DNA from 3 places in the Herbaspirillum hiltneri N3 genome. Region 1 is predicted to be linked to each of the others. Evidence: predicted binding sites of a transcription regulator. Region 1 holds the regulator's gene; each other region holds the start of a gene.
The links. The regulator sigma-54, encoded in region 1, starts transcription at its own class of promoters, with help from an activator protein. The targets are predictions, from matches to a motif close to TGGCANGNAANCTGCTTT.
Positions count from the first base shown of each region.

Region 1 (4,698 bases):
CCAAGATGCCGTTCATCGGACGTGGCTGAAATACGCTTCTGCAAATAAAAAACGCTGCTCTCAAGGCAGCGTTTTTTTATGTCGGCTGGTTTTTCAGGCCGGCCCAGCGCGGCGTCAGCGCATGCGGAATATCGTAGAGATCCAGTACGCGGCCCAGCGTGTGGTCGATCATTTCGGCGATCGATTGCGGGCGGTGGTAGAAGCCCGGCAGCGGCGGGAAGATGATGCCGCCCATTTCGGTGACGCTGGTCATGTTGCGCAAGTGGGCCAGATTGAATGGCGTTTCCCGCACCATCAATACGAGGCGACGGCGTTCTTTCAGCACCACGTCGGCGGCGCGTGAAATGAGATTGTCGGACAGGCCGTTGGCGATGGCCGCCAGCGTCTTCATCGAACACGGCGCAACGATCATGCCCGACGAGGCGAACGAGCCGCTGGCGATGGACGCGCCGACGTCCCGCACCGGATGGACCACATCGGCTAGCGCTTCGACGTCCTTGCGGCTCATGTCGAGTTCCTGGTGCAGGTTCAGCACACCCGCTTCGGACACCAGCAGATGGGTTTCCACACCGGCGTCGCGCAGCACGCCGAGCAGCCGCACGCCATACGCCACGCCCGTTGCGCCGGTGATGGCGACGATCAGGCGTTGGCGCGGCGGCGCGGAATTTGTCGCGATGGACAGGAGATCAGCCCTTGAACAGGGTTTGCAGTTCGCCCGATTCGTACATTTCGCTCAGGATGTCGGAGCCGCCGATGAATTCACCCTTGACGTACAACTGAGGAATGGTCGGCCAGTTCGAGTATTCCTTGATGCCCTGGCGCACGTCGGCGCTTTCCAGCACGTTGACGGTGACGATGTTTTCCGCGCCGCTGGCCTTGAGCAGCTGGATCGCCTTGCCCGAGAAGCCGCATTGCGGGAATTGCGCCGTGCCCTTCATGAACAGCACGACGGGGTTTTGGGTAACGGTTTCCTTGATCCAGGATTGGACTTCGCTCATGACTACACCTTCAAAAAGTTCGCAATGCCGTCATTATATGAAAAAGCGGGCGCGCGCGTTGGGAGAGTGCCGTTGCACAGGGAAATGTCTTTCAGGCAACACGGCTCGTTGTGGTCTGCTGTGACCAACATGGAAATGATTTACAGGATTGCAAGACCGGCAGCTCGATAGCTCAGCAGCAGGCGGAAAAAATTGAGAAGAAATTGTGTAGAAGATTTTGAAAGATAGGAAAGCGCTCGCGAAATACATGAGGAAGTTGCTGTCACGGAAACAAGAAAGGGCGCTTGCGCGCCCTTTTTCTGTTGCCGGTCCAGTCCGCCGGCTAGTTGGCTATCACGAGGCAGCTGCGGAAAGCGGTTCTTCCGGCAGGCGTTTTGCCATCGAGTGATGGTTTTGTACGCGGTCCTTGTGCTTGATGACCTGGCGATCCAGCTTGTCGATCAGCATGTCGATGGCGGCGTACAGGTCATGTGCAATGCTCTCGGCATGCAGATCTTTCCCCTTGATATGAACGTTTATTTCTGCTTTCTGGCGTTTTTCTTTTTCGGTCAGCTTGTCTACGCTGAGAATGACACTGATGTCGATCACGTGGTCAAAGTGGCGCTTGATGCGCGTCAGCTTGCTTTGCACGTACTCGCGGATGGCAGGGGTCAAATCGAGATGATGGCCACTAATGGTCAGATTCATACAGCACTCCTATCGTGAGATTGCTGGAGGTTCTTACGTATTGTCCGGTTGCTTGCAGGCAGCACCAGAACAAAACACCCGAACTCAACAGAACACAGCAACGATGCTTTGCTACAGAAAAACTTACAGAGATTTGCGGAGATTTACCGGCGGGATTTTGAGCACTTCGCGGTATTTCGCGACAGTCCGTCGCGCCACCACCATGCCCTGTTCCGCCAACATATCTGCAATCTTGCTATCAGAGAGTGGGTTCTTAGGGTCTTCTGCTCCTATCAGTTGTTTGATGAGAGCCCGTATCGCAGTGGAGGAAGCTTCACCTCCTGTTTCCGTTGCGACGTGGCTGCCGAAGAAGTATTTCAACTCAAACATGCCATGCGGAGTCAGCATGTATTTCTGAGTCGTTACACGAGAAATAGTGCTCTCGTGTAGACCTAGTGTATCAGCTATTTCGCGCAACACAAGGGGGCGCATGGCAACTGCGCCATGCGAAAAAAAGTTGCGTTGCCTCTCAACAATTGCCTGGGCGACACGCAAAATTGTGTCGAAGCGTTGCCGCATATTCTTGATCAGCCACTTGGCTTCCTGCAGCTGCGAACCGAGCGATCCGTCGCCCTTGGTTTGCTTGAGCGCATTGGCATACATGGCGTTGACGCGCAGTCGCGGCATCACGTCGTGGTTGAGCAAAACCTGCCAGCCGTCCTTGGCCGCCTTGACAATGACATCGGGCACCACGTAGTCGGATCGGCCCGATGCAAATACGGCGCCGGGATGCGGATGGCACTGGCGAATCACGGCTTGCGCTTCGCGCAGGTCTTCATCGTCGCAGCCGAGCGCTTTCTTGATCTTGTTGAAATCGCGCTGGGCGAACAGCGCCAGATAATCTTCGACGATCGTCAGCGCCAACCGGCGTGTGACAAAGGCAACTTTCGGCAAGCGCCGGATCTGCAGCGCCAGGCATTCGGACGCGCTGCGTGCGCCGATGCCGGCCGGGTCGAAGCTCTGCAGCAGCTTCAGCGCAATGGTCAGTTCGTCAAGTTCGATTTCCAGTTCTTCGGGCAAGCGCGCGTGGATTTCTTCGAGCGACTCTTCCAGATAGCCATGGTCATCGATCGCATCGACGATCAGTTCGATCAGCGCGCGGTCGCGCAGGCTGCGCACCGTCAGGCGCGTCTGCTCCTGCAGATGTTCGCGCAGCGTGATGTCATGCGCTTCGAGTTGCGGACGCGAATCTTCGTCGTCGGGCGTCTTGCCGGTGCGGGCGACGTCGTCGAAGCTCCAGTCGGTGTCGCCGCCGGCGTGGTCGTCGCCGACTACGCTGTCCTGCGGATCGCCGGCTTCGCCTTCAGCCGGGGCGGCGCTGGCCGCGGTGTTCTCGACCGGATCGGCCTGCGCCGAAGGCGGGCTGCTGATGGCGCCGTCGGCCAGCAGCCGCACGGAATTGTCGAGCGCGTCATCGAGGCGTTCCAGCAGCGGATTGTCCGACAGGATCTGTTCCAGTTCCTGGTGCAGCTCCAGCGTCGACAGCTGCAGCAAACGGATCGACTGCTGCAACTGCGGCGTCAATGCCAGATGCTGGGAGGTGCGAAGCTGGAGGGATTGTTTCATTCAGTTTTCAGGTGGCCTGGGTGCTACATGCGGAAGTGTTCGCCGAGATACACGCGGCGAACGGACTCATCGGCGATGATGTCGTCGGGGCTGCCGCTGGCCAGCACGGTACCCTGATTGATGATGTAGGCACGGTCGCAGATGCCCAGCGTTTCGCGCACGTTGTGGTCGGTGATGAGCACGCCGATGCCGCGTTCCTTGAGGAAGCGCACGATGCGCTGGATCTCGATCACGGCGATCGGATCGATACCGGCGAACGGTTCGTCGAGCAGAACGAAGCGCGGATCGGTCGCCAGCGCACGGGCGATTTCGACGCGCCGGCGTTCACCGCCGGACAGCGACAGGGCCGGGCTTTCACGTAGCTTCTCGATCTGCAATTCGTGCAGCAGGCTGTTGAGGCGGCCTTCGATTTCATCGCGGCTGAGCGACACGCCGTTTTCTTTGCGCAGTTCCAGCACGGCGCGGATGTTGTCTTCCACGTTGAGCTTGCGGAACACCGATGCTTCCTGCGGCAGGTAGGACAGGCCGAGTTGCGCCCGCTCGTGAATCGGCAGTCGCGAAATCGCCGCACCGTCGAGATCGATCTCGCCGCCGTCGGACGGCACCAGGCCGACGATCATGTAGAACGAGGTGGTCTTGCCGGCGCCGTTGGGGCCGAGCAGGCCGACCACTTCGCCGCTGGCGACTTCCAGCGAAACGTCGCGCACGACCTGGCGCGCGCCGTAGCTCTTTTGCAATCCGCGGACAACGAGAGAACTGATCGCCATCTTATTGGCCCTTCGAAGAATCGACGCGCGGCTGGATGATCGCGGTGATGCGACCGCCGCCGGGTTTGCTTTCGCCGGTGTTGGTGTTGTTGACCGAATAGAATTCGGCGCGGCTGTCGTAGGAGATGAACTCGCCGTTGACTTCATCGGTCACGCGCGGGCCGTCCATGCGCTGCATGTGGGCGCGCGTGAACAGTTTCGAGATTTCGGTTTTTTCGCTGTATTCGATACGCTCCGCCTGGCCTTCGATCCAGAGGTTCGGACCGCCGTCGCGCTTCTGGCGGAAGCTCGCCAGCTGGCCGGGCGCCGCATACAGGATCGCCAGTTCATAGCCGGCCGGGTCGGTGGTCAGCACGACCTTGCCGGCCTTGATCAGCAGCGTGCCGCGCGTGAGCACGACGTTGCCGGTGAACGTCTTCACCTGCTTGACGTCGTCGTAGACCATTTGCTCGGCTTCGATGCGGGTCGGCTTTTCCGTGTCGGCGCGTTCGGCGCGTGCGACGCCGGCGATGCCCATCAGGAGCACGGTAAGCAGCGGCAGTAGGGATGTCGTTTTCATAGGATCCTGCGCAAGTATCTCGTTTGGATTATGCCAATTGGCGTGGGGGCTGAAGGCTAACGGGCCGGCCGGGTACGCGGCT
Region 1 is NZ_CP011409.1:345,408-350,105, forward strand. Features, by position in the region: gene F506_RS01570 (SDR family oxidoreductase) at 1-29, shown strand, start outside; gene F506_RS01575 (UbiX family flavin prenyltransferase) at 77-613, opposite strand; gene grxD (Grx4 family monothiol glutaredoxin) at 687-998, opposite strand; gene hpf (ribosome hibernation-promoting factor, HPF/YfiA family) at 1,332-1,685, opposite strand; gene F506_RS01590 (RNA polymerase factor sigma-54) at 1,809-3,290, opposite strand; gene lptB (LPS export ABC transporter ATP-binding protein) at 3,314-4,057, opposite strand; gene lptA (lipopolysaccharide transport periplasmic protein LptA) at 4,059-4,616, opposite strand; gene lptC (LPS export ABC transporter periplasmic protein LptC) at 4,673-4,698, opposite strand, start outside.

Region 2 (4,698 bases), 170 kb from region 1:
TGGATCTTTGTTGCTGCCGCTGCTGTTGCTGTTGTTGCTATTACTGCCGCCGTCCCGAGCTTGTCAGGACGGCGGGGAAAACTGTCAGTGCACGCGCTCCAGAATGCTCACGTAGTTCGCCACCGCAGCACCACCCATGTTGAACACGCCGGCATAGCGCGCATTCGGGATCTGCATGTCGCCCGCGTCATGGCTGGCTTGCATCGCGGCCATCACGTGCATCGACACGCCGGTGGCGCCGACCGGGTGGCCCTTGGATTTGAGGCCGCCGGAAGGATTGATCGGCAGGCGGCCGTTCTTGGCGGTGACGCCGTCGAGGATGGCGCGCGCGCCCTGGCCGGGTTCGGCCAGGCCCATGGCTTCATACTCAAGTAATTCGGCGATGGTGAAGCAGTCGTGTGTTTCCACCAGCGACAGGTCGAGCAATTTCAGGTCGGCCTGCTTCAACGCCTGTTGCCATGCCAGCGCGCCGGCTTCAAAGCGGGTCGGATCGCGGCGCGACAGCGGCAGGAAGTCATTGACGTGCACGGCGGCGCGGAAGGTCACGGCGCGTTGCATGGTCTTGGCGGCGTCGGCGGCGCTCAGCACCAGTGCGGCGGCGCCGTCGGAAATCAGCGAGCAGTCGGTGCGTTTGAGCGGACCGGCGACGAAAGGATTCTTTTCCGAAACATTGCGGCAGAAATCAAAACCGAAATCCTTGCGCATGTGGGCGTAGGGATTGCTCATGCCGTTCTTGTGATTCTTGGCGGCAATGGCGGCCAGCGCATCCGACTGATCGCCGTAACGGTCGAAGTAGGCTTGCGCGATCTTGCCGAACACGCCGGCGAAGCCGCCCGGGATACCGGCCTCTTCTTTGGCGTAGCAGCACTTGAGCAGCACTTCGCCGACTTGTGGTGTGGCCAGCTCGGTCATTTTTTCAAAGCCGATCACCAGCGCATGCCTGGCCTGGCCGGACAAAATCGATTGCATGCCCGAGTGGATCGCGGCCGAACCGGTGGCGCAGGCGTTCTCGACGCGCACGGCCGGCTTGAAGCGCAGCGCGGGCAGGGTATTGAACACCAGCGAGGAGGGAAAGTCCTGGTACAGGAAGCCGCCGTTGAAGGTGCCGATGTGGATCGAGCCGATGTCTTCCGGCGTCAGGCCGGCGTGTTCGATGGCGGCCTTGGCAACCTGGCCGATCAGTGCTTCCGGATCGATGCCGTCGAGCTTGCCGAATTGGGAGTGGTTCCAGCCGGTGATGCAAGGTGAAGATGCAGTCATGTGGATTCCTGAAAAGAGTGTGTTGGAACAGCAATATGCAAAAACGATGCCACGAATTTTTCAGGCCGGGGCAGCATTGCCGCGGTGATTCCTGTTATGGCGGCAGCGCCCGTGCGGGCGGCGTCGGCAGGCCGTGATGGCGGTAAACATAGCACGTTGCACACTGGGACGATTTGCTGCGCTGCAGAATGAGGCCCGGCTGAAACCGCATACAGGTGTCAATCAAGTGTCCAGGCAATGCGACAGGTGTCGCATCAAAATAAACACCCGATTGGCTCTCACATCCCTTGTCGAATCAGGCGTTTATCGAAGAGAATGTGCTTGCAATGCCGACTTCAGGGAGGAACGCCAGTGCCGTCATCGACTTGGCATCCAAATTGCTCTAGGACGCATAAGCAGTGCTGAACAAGTTATTCGTTTCACTCGTATCGGCAACAAACCAACCAAAACTAAAATCAGGAGACAAACAGATGGGCAAACCAACTGCTGGCGTTACACGCCGTCACTTTTTGAAGACCGTATCCATTGCATCGGCTGCTGCTGCGACCGGCATGATGGCGACACAGGCGCACGCCGCCGCTGAATTCACGCTGAAGTACGCCAACAACCTGCCGGCCACGCATCCGATGAATGTGCGCGCCAAGGAAATGGCCGCCAAGATCGCGACTGAATCCAAGGGTCGCATCGACTTCCAGGTCTATCCGAACAACCAGCTCGGCAACGATACCGATACGCTGGGCCAGGTGCGCTCGGGCGCGGTCGACTTCTTCACCTTGTCGCCGCTGATTCTTGGCACGCTGGTGCCGGCTGCGCAGATCAGCGGCGTCGGTTTCGCGTTCAAGGATTACAACCAGGTGTGGGCGGCGATGGACGGCGAGCTGGGTGCGCATGTGCGCAAGCAGATCGACGCCAAGTCGACCGTCTTTGCATTTGAAAAGATCTGGGACAATGGCTATCGCCAGATCACCAACAGCACCCGTCCGATCAACAAGCCGGAAGACCTCAAGGGCATGAAGCTGCGTGTGCCGCCGAGCCCGCTGTGGACCTCGATGTTCCGCGCCTTCGATTCGGCGCCGGCCAGCATCAACTTCGCCGAAGTGTATTCCGCGCTGCAGACCAAGATCGTCGAAGGCCAGGAAAACCCGATGGCGATCATCTCGACCGCCAAGCTGTACGAAGTGCAGAAGTTCTGCTCGATGACCAATCACATGTGGGACGGTTTCTGGTTCCTGGCCAACAAGAAGTCGTTCGAGCGCCTGCCCAAGGATCTGCAAGAGATCGTCACGCGCAATATCAACGAAGCCGGCATGAAGCAGCGCGCCGACGTCAAGGCGCTGAACGATTCGCTGGCGACCGAGATGAAGGGCAAGGGCCTGGCCTTCAACGACACCGACAATGAAGCCTTCCGCGCCAAGCTGCGCAGCGCCGGTTTCTACGCCGAGTGGCACAAGAAGTTCGGCGACGAACCTTGGGCGCTGTTGGAGAAGTACACCGGGAAGCTGGCATAAATGGACGCGGCGATGACAGAAGCAAGAATGCATCCTGCATCGGCATCGGCGCCGGCCAACCCGCTGGCGCGTCTGCTGGCGGGCGTGAACCGCAATGTGATGCACGTTGTCGCCGCCGTGGCGGCAACGCTGGTGGTGGTGGAAACCGGCGTGCTGCTGGCCGGGGTGATCTACCGCTATGCGTTGCACGACCCGCTGATCTGGTCGGATGAACTGGCCTCCACGCTGTTCATCTGGCTGTCGATGCTGGGAGCGGTATTGGCGCTGGACCGGGGCGAGCACATGCGCCTGACGGCCATCGTCAACAAGCTCTCCGACAAATGGCGCGTCTGGCTGGAAACCGTCGCCGCGCTGATCGTCTGCATCTTCGTGCTGATGATCATCCATCCCGCCGTCGACCATGCCTCGGAGCAGATGGCCATCACCACGCCGGCTTTGGAGATTCCCGACGGCCTGCGCGCAGCTGCGTTGCCGGTGGGCGCGATCCTGATGTTCCTGGCGGCGATTGCACGCATGGCCAGCCGCTCCAGCGTCAAACAGGTGCTCTCTGCGGTCGCGGTCGTGGCCGTGATCGGCGCCGTGCTGTGGATCAGCAAGCCGGCCTTGCTGGCCATGGGCAATTACAACCTGATCGTGTTCTTCGTGCTGCTGATCGGTGTCTGTGTCGCAGGCGGCATTCCGATTGCGTTTGCCTTTGGTACGGCGACGATGGCTTATCTGACGATCGCCACCGGCGCGCCGATGATGATCGTGGTCAGCCGCATGGACGAAGGCATGTCCAGCCTGATCCTGCTGTCGGTGCCGCTGTTCGTGCTGCTCGGCTCGCTGCTGGAAATCAGCGGCCTGGCGCGTACGCTCATCGACTTCATGGCCGCCTTGCTGGGTCATGTGCGGGGCGGACTGCAATACGTGCTGCTGGGCGCGATGTTCCTGGTCTCGGGCATCTCCGGCTCGAAAGCGGCCGACATGGCCGCCATCGCCCCGGCGCTGTTCCCGGAAATGAAGAAGCGCGGCTCCAAGCCGGAAGAGCTGGTGGCCTTGCTGTCGTCTTCCGGCGCCATGACCGAGACGATTCCACCGAGCCTGGTGCTGATCACCATCGGTGCGGTGTGCAGCGTGTCGATCACAGCCCTGTTCATCGGCGGGCTGATGCCTGCGGTGATCGCCACGATTGCGATTGGCATCGTCTGCTGGTTCCGCGCCCGCCGCGAACCGATGCCGGATGTGAAACGCGCTTCCATCGGCGTGATCGGCAAGACCCTGATTGCCGCGATCCCTGCACTGGCCTTGCCGATGCTGATCCGCGTGGCGGTCATTGAAGGCGTCGCTACGGCCACTGAAGTCGCCACCATCGGTGTCGCGTACACCATCGTGGTCGGCCTGGTCATGCATGCCTTCCTGAAGCATCTCGACTTCAAGCGCATCTATCCGATGCTGGTGGAGGCGGCGACCTTGTCGGGGGCGATCCTGCTGATCATCGGCATGGCGACTTCGATGGCCTGGGCGCTGACGCAGTCGGGCTTCTCGGCCAAGCTGGTGTCGCTGATGCAGGGCGTGCCGGGCGGCGGTCTGGGTTTCCTGCTGATCACGATCGTGATCTTCATCGTGCTGGGCAGCATCCTGGAAGGGATTCCGGCGATCGTGCTGTTCGGCCCGCTGCTGTTCCCGGTGGCGCGTTCGCTGGGCATTCATGACGTGCATTACGCCATGGTGGTGATCCTGGCGATGGGCATCGGCCTGTTCGCGCCACCGTTCGGCGTCGGCTTCTATGCCGCTTGCGCGATCGGCAAGGTGTCGCCGGACAAGGTCTTCAACCGCGTCTGGGGCTATCTGGCGGCGCTGGTGGTTGCGCTGCTGGTGGTGGCTGCGGTGCCGTGGATTTCGATCGGCTTCCTGACGTAAAAAATACTTTACTACCGACTATTCAAAC
Region 2 is NZ_CP011409.1:519,174-523,871, forward strand. Features, by position in the region: gene F506_RS02355 (acetyl-CoA acetyltransferase) at 85-1,260, opposite strand; gene F506_RS02360 (TRAP transporter substrate-binding protein) at 1,731-2,768, shown strand; gene F506_RS02365 (TRAP transporter large permease) at 2,796-4,670, shown strand.
Region 2: F506_RS02355 (acetyl-CoA acetyltransferase) is a predicted target of sigma-54. The motif match lies at 1,295-1,312, and genes of this name have one in related genera.

Region 3 (4,698 bases), 2.4 Mb from region 1:
TCGCACGCCGCGAAAAGCTGCATGCCGCGCTCAACGGTGCGCTCAAACCCTGGATGCGCGCGGTGCCGACGACTGCCGGTTTCCACCTGGCGGCACAGATGACGGCCGAAGTCGACATGGCGCAATTGCTGCGGCTGGCGCGCCGGGTCGACGTCGCGCTGTACACGCTGGACGAGTTCTACTACCGGGTCAAGCCGGAGCCGGCGCTGTTCTTCGGCTATGGCGCCATCGAGTCGCTCGACATCGAGACGGCGCTGGGACGCGTGAGGACGATCCTGGAAGAGCTCAGCGGCTAAGCAGCTAAGTAAGCAACTAAGCAGCTAAGCGGGCAACAACGGCTTTTCAGGCGTTCTCGATCATCGGATAGAAATCGCGGTCTTCGCGCTGCATGCGGTCGAACAGGACTTTCAGCACCTTGTTGGCGGCGTTGCGGAAGCCGTCGGGATCAGCCGCCACGTGGCCGGCATCATTCCATTTGCGTGCAAATTCGCCATAGGCTTCGGCGATGTGGGTCATTTCATGCTGGTATTGCTTGCCCATCGTGGCCAGGCGAGGATTGTTGGCTTCCTGCAAGGCGGGATAAAGGAATTTGTCCTCGATCGACAGGTGCAGTTTGATGACGGAGCTCATCTTGATCACTTGTGCGGCGATGTCGGCGGCGTGCTCGGCGATGCCCAGATGGGAAAACTCCTTGAGCTTGCGGATGTTGTCGAAGATGACCGTGTGCTGGTGTTTGTATTTGTCGATGTCCATGGAGTTTCTATCGGTATCTCATTCTCGTCAGGTCTGAAACGGCGCCGGACTGCCTTCAGCCCGGCGCGCGGTGCTTAATCCAGCGAAGCAGCCGGGCCAAAGAACTCGTAACGGCTCTGCGCCGCCGGTACACCCAGCTCGTGCAGGTGGCGCTTGATTGCCTTCATGAAGGACTTGGGACCGACAAAATAGGCGTCCACGTCCATCGACTCCGGCAGCCAGCCGGCCAATTTGTCGCGATCGATGTAGCCGGTCGCATGTGGCGCCTGGTCCTGTTCGCGCGGTTGCTCGTAGCAGAAGTAATGCTGCAACTGCGGATGTTCCTGCGCCAGGTCGGCGATTTTCTTGCCGAAGGCGTGTACGCCGCCATGCCGCGCTGCGTGGATGAACACGACCGGGCGCTTGCTCGGCAGCGCTGCGTCCAGCATCGCCAGCATCGGCGTGATGCCGACGCCGCCACTGATCAGCACCAGCGGGCGTTCACCCGGGGTCAGCGTGAACTCTCCCGATGGCGGCATCAGGTCGATCTGCTTGCCGACCGTCATGTGGTCGTGCAGGAAGTTCGAGACCTTGCCGTTTGGCTCGCGCTTGACGCTGATGCGGTACATCTTGTCGTTCGGCGCGGCCGACAGCGAGTACTGGCGGCGCATTTCCTCGCCGTCGACGGTGACGCACAGGCCGATGTATTGGCCCGGGTGGTATTCCATGATGGCCTTGCCGTCTTCAGGCGCGAAGTAGAAGGAGGTGATTTCCTCGCTCTCGTCGACGCGGCGCACCACCACGAACTTGCGCAGGCCGCGCCAGCCGCCGTCGGCTTTTTCGGTGGCCTGGTAGATGTTTTCCTCTGCGCCGATCAGGATGTCGGCCAGCTGGCCGTAGGCGGCGGCCCAGGCTTCGATGACCTGGTCGGTGGCGATTTCCGCGCCCAGCACTTCGCGGATGGCGCGCAGCAGGCAGTCGCCGACCATCGGATAATGTTCCGGCTGGATCTGCAGCGCGACGTGCTTGTTGATGATGGTGGTGACCAGGCCGCCCAGTTGTTCGAGCTGGTCGATATGGCGCGCGTACATCAGCACGCCGTTGGCCAATGCGCGCTGCTGGTCGCCGCTGCCTTGGTGGGCCTTGTTGAACAAGGGGATGACTTGCGGGTAGTCGCGCATGAGCATCTTGTAGAAATGCGTGGTCAGCGCTTCGCCGCCGCTTTCGAGCAGGGGAACGGTGGATTTGACGATGGCGCGGTGGGCGTCGGAGAGCATGGCGGTACCTTTCAGGGTTGAACAAGCAGACGGGAGGTCGGGAATCCTCGTTTCCTGCCCCTTCTTAATCAAACTCCATGCCAGAGTAAAAATCTTTTATAATCAGTCACTTAAAAAATGACCGAGTCAAATCGACCCGAGTCATATTGACTCGAAAAGGGTAAAAATGACTCCAAAGCTCATGCTGGACGCGTTGATTCCGCTGGTGGCCGACTTGTCGCGTGAGCTGCATGACAGCGAGCGCTACCGCCGCCTGCTGGATACGCTGCGCATGCTGTTTCCCTGCGACGCCGCCGCCTTGTTGCGGCTCGACGGCGAGGTGCTGGTGCCGCTGGCGATCAACGGCCTGAGCAGCGACACGCTGGGCCGGCGCTTCCGCGTGAGCGAACATCCGCGCTTTCGCGTGTTGTTGTCGAACCTGCCGCCGACGCGTTTTCCGGCCAACTCGTCCTTGCCGGATCCTTACGACGGCCTGGTCGAAGCGCATTCCGGCGAACTCCACGTCCACGATTGCATGGGATGCCAGATCACCATGAACGGCCGTCCCTGGGGTTTGCTGACGCTGGACGCGCTCGGGCCGGGCCGCTTCGATTCGGTCGATACGGCCTCGCTGCAGGCCTTCGCGAGTCTGGCGGCGGCGACCGTCAATGTTGCCGAACGCATCCATGATCTTGCCGAGACCAGCGAACAGGAGCGCCAGCGCGCCGAAGCCTACCGGCTCGCCGCCAACCAGAGCCGGCGCGAGCTGATCGGCCAGAGTCCGGCGCACAAGCGGATGATGAAAGAGGTGCGGCTGGCCGGTCCGAGCAACATGACCGTGCTGATCACCGGCGAAACCGGCACCGGCAAGGAGCTGGTCGCCAACGCCATCCACGCCGCCTCGCCGCGTGCACGCAAACCCATCATCAGCCTCAATTGCGCCGCGTTGCCGGAAACCCTGGTCGAGAGCGAGCTGTTCGGCCACGTGCGCGGGGCGTTTTCCGGCGCGGTCGGCGACCGGCGCGGCAAGTTCGAGCTGGCCGACGGCGGCACCTTGTTCCTTGATGAAGTGGGGGAGTTGTCGCTGACGGTGCAGGCCAAGTTGCTGCGTGCGCTGCAAAGCGGGCAGATCCAGCGGGTCGGGTCGGACGAGGAACACAAGGTTGACGTGCGCGTGATCGCCGCCACCAACCGCGACCTGGAGGAAGAAGTGCGGCTGGGCCGCTATCGCGCCGACTTCTACCATCGCCTCAGCGTGTATCCGCTGGCGGTGCCGCCGTTGCGCGAGCGGGGCCACGACATCTTGCTGATCAGCGGGTTTTTCCTGGAAGAAAACCGTTTCCGGCTGGGTTTGCTGAGCCTGCGGCTGGCGACCGATGCGCAGGAAGTGCTGCTCAATTACCGCTGGCCGGGCAACGTGCGCGAGCTGGAACACGTGATCGCCCGCACCGCGCTCAAGACGCTCGGCAAGCATCCCGAGCGGCCGCGCATCCTGACGCTGGCGGCCGAGGATTTCGATCTTTCCAATGAGAAGGCGGTGGCGTTGTCAGCGCATGAAGAACAGGTCCAGTCCGAGCTGGACCTGCAGAACGGCAGCGGCCTGCGCGACGCCGTGAGTGCCTACGAGCGCAGATTGGTCAGCGCCTGCCTGGCGCGCAACGGCGGCAATGTGGCCTCCGCTGCGCGCGAACTGGGGGTGGACCGCGCCAACCTGAACCGCATGGCAAAACGGCTTGGCCTCAGGTAAAACCTCGCCGCCTTAAAACTGTTCCCAGGCGCCTTCCTCCTGCGCAAGTGCCGGGCCGGTAACGGCTTTGCCGTTGGACGCCGCCGCGACGCGCAGAGCCGGCTTGGTGGAGGTTTTTGCAGCAACGGCTACGGGGCGTTTCGGCATCGCCTTGACGCCGGCGGACGGCGCGGCCGCATTGCCGTCCAGCTTGAAGACGCTGACGGTCTCCGCCAGCTTGCCGGCCTGTTCTTGCAGCGCCTGGGCCGCCGCCGCGGCTTCTTCCACCAGCGCGGCATTCTGCTGGGTGACTTCATCCATCTGCGCGATAGCCCGGTTGATCTGCTCCAGGCCGGTGCTTTGCTCCTGGGTGGCGGACGAGATTTCTCCCACGATATCGGTCACGCGCTTGACGCTGCTGACTACCTCATCCATGGTCGAGCCGGCTTCTTCCACCAGTTTGCTGCCGACGTCGACCTTGGCGACCGAGTCGTCAATCAGGGCCTTGATTTCCTTCGCGGCGGCCGATGAGCGCTGCGCCAGGCTGCGCACTTCCGACGCCACGACGGCAAAACCCCGGCCTTGTTCGCCGGCCCGGGCCGCTTCCACCGCCGCGTTCAGCGCCAGGATATTGGTCTGGAAGGCAATGCCGTCGATGACGCTGATGATGTCGACGATCTTGCGCGAGGATTCATTGATCGAGCCCATGGTGTCGACCACCTTGCCGACCACCGTGCCGCCCTGGACGGCGACTTCCGATGCGGTCGTCGCCAGCTGGTTGGCCTGGCGGGCATTGTCGGCGTTCTGCTTCACGGTCGAGGTCAGTTCTTCCATCGCCGACGCGGTTTCTTCCAGGGACCCGGCTTGTTCTTCGGTACGCGAGGACAGGTCGAGGTTGCCCGATGCGATTTCACTGGATGCGGTGGCGATGGTGTCGGTGCCGACGCGGACGCTGCCGACGATGTGCAGCAAGTTGTCGTTCAT
Region 3 is NZ_CP011409.1:2,781,376-2,786,073, forward strand. Features, by position in the region: gene pdxR (MocR-like pyridoxine biosynthesis transcription factor PdxR) at 1-296, shown strand, start outside; gene F506_RS12625 (hemerythrin domain-containing protein) at 343-753, opposite strand; gene hmpA (NO-inducible flavohemoprotein) at 828-2,009, opposite strand; gene norR (nitric oxide reductase transcriptional regulator NorR) at 2,176-3,735, shown strand; gene F506_RS12640 (methyl-accepting chemotaxis protein) at 3,748-4,698, opposite strand, start outside.
Region 3: hmpA (NO-inducible flavohemoprotein) is a predicted target of sigma-54. The motif match lies at 2,075-2,092, and genes of this name have one in related genera.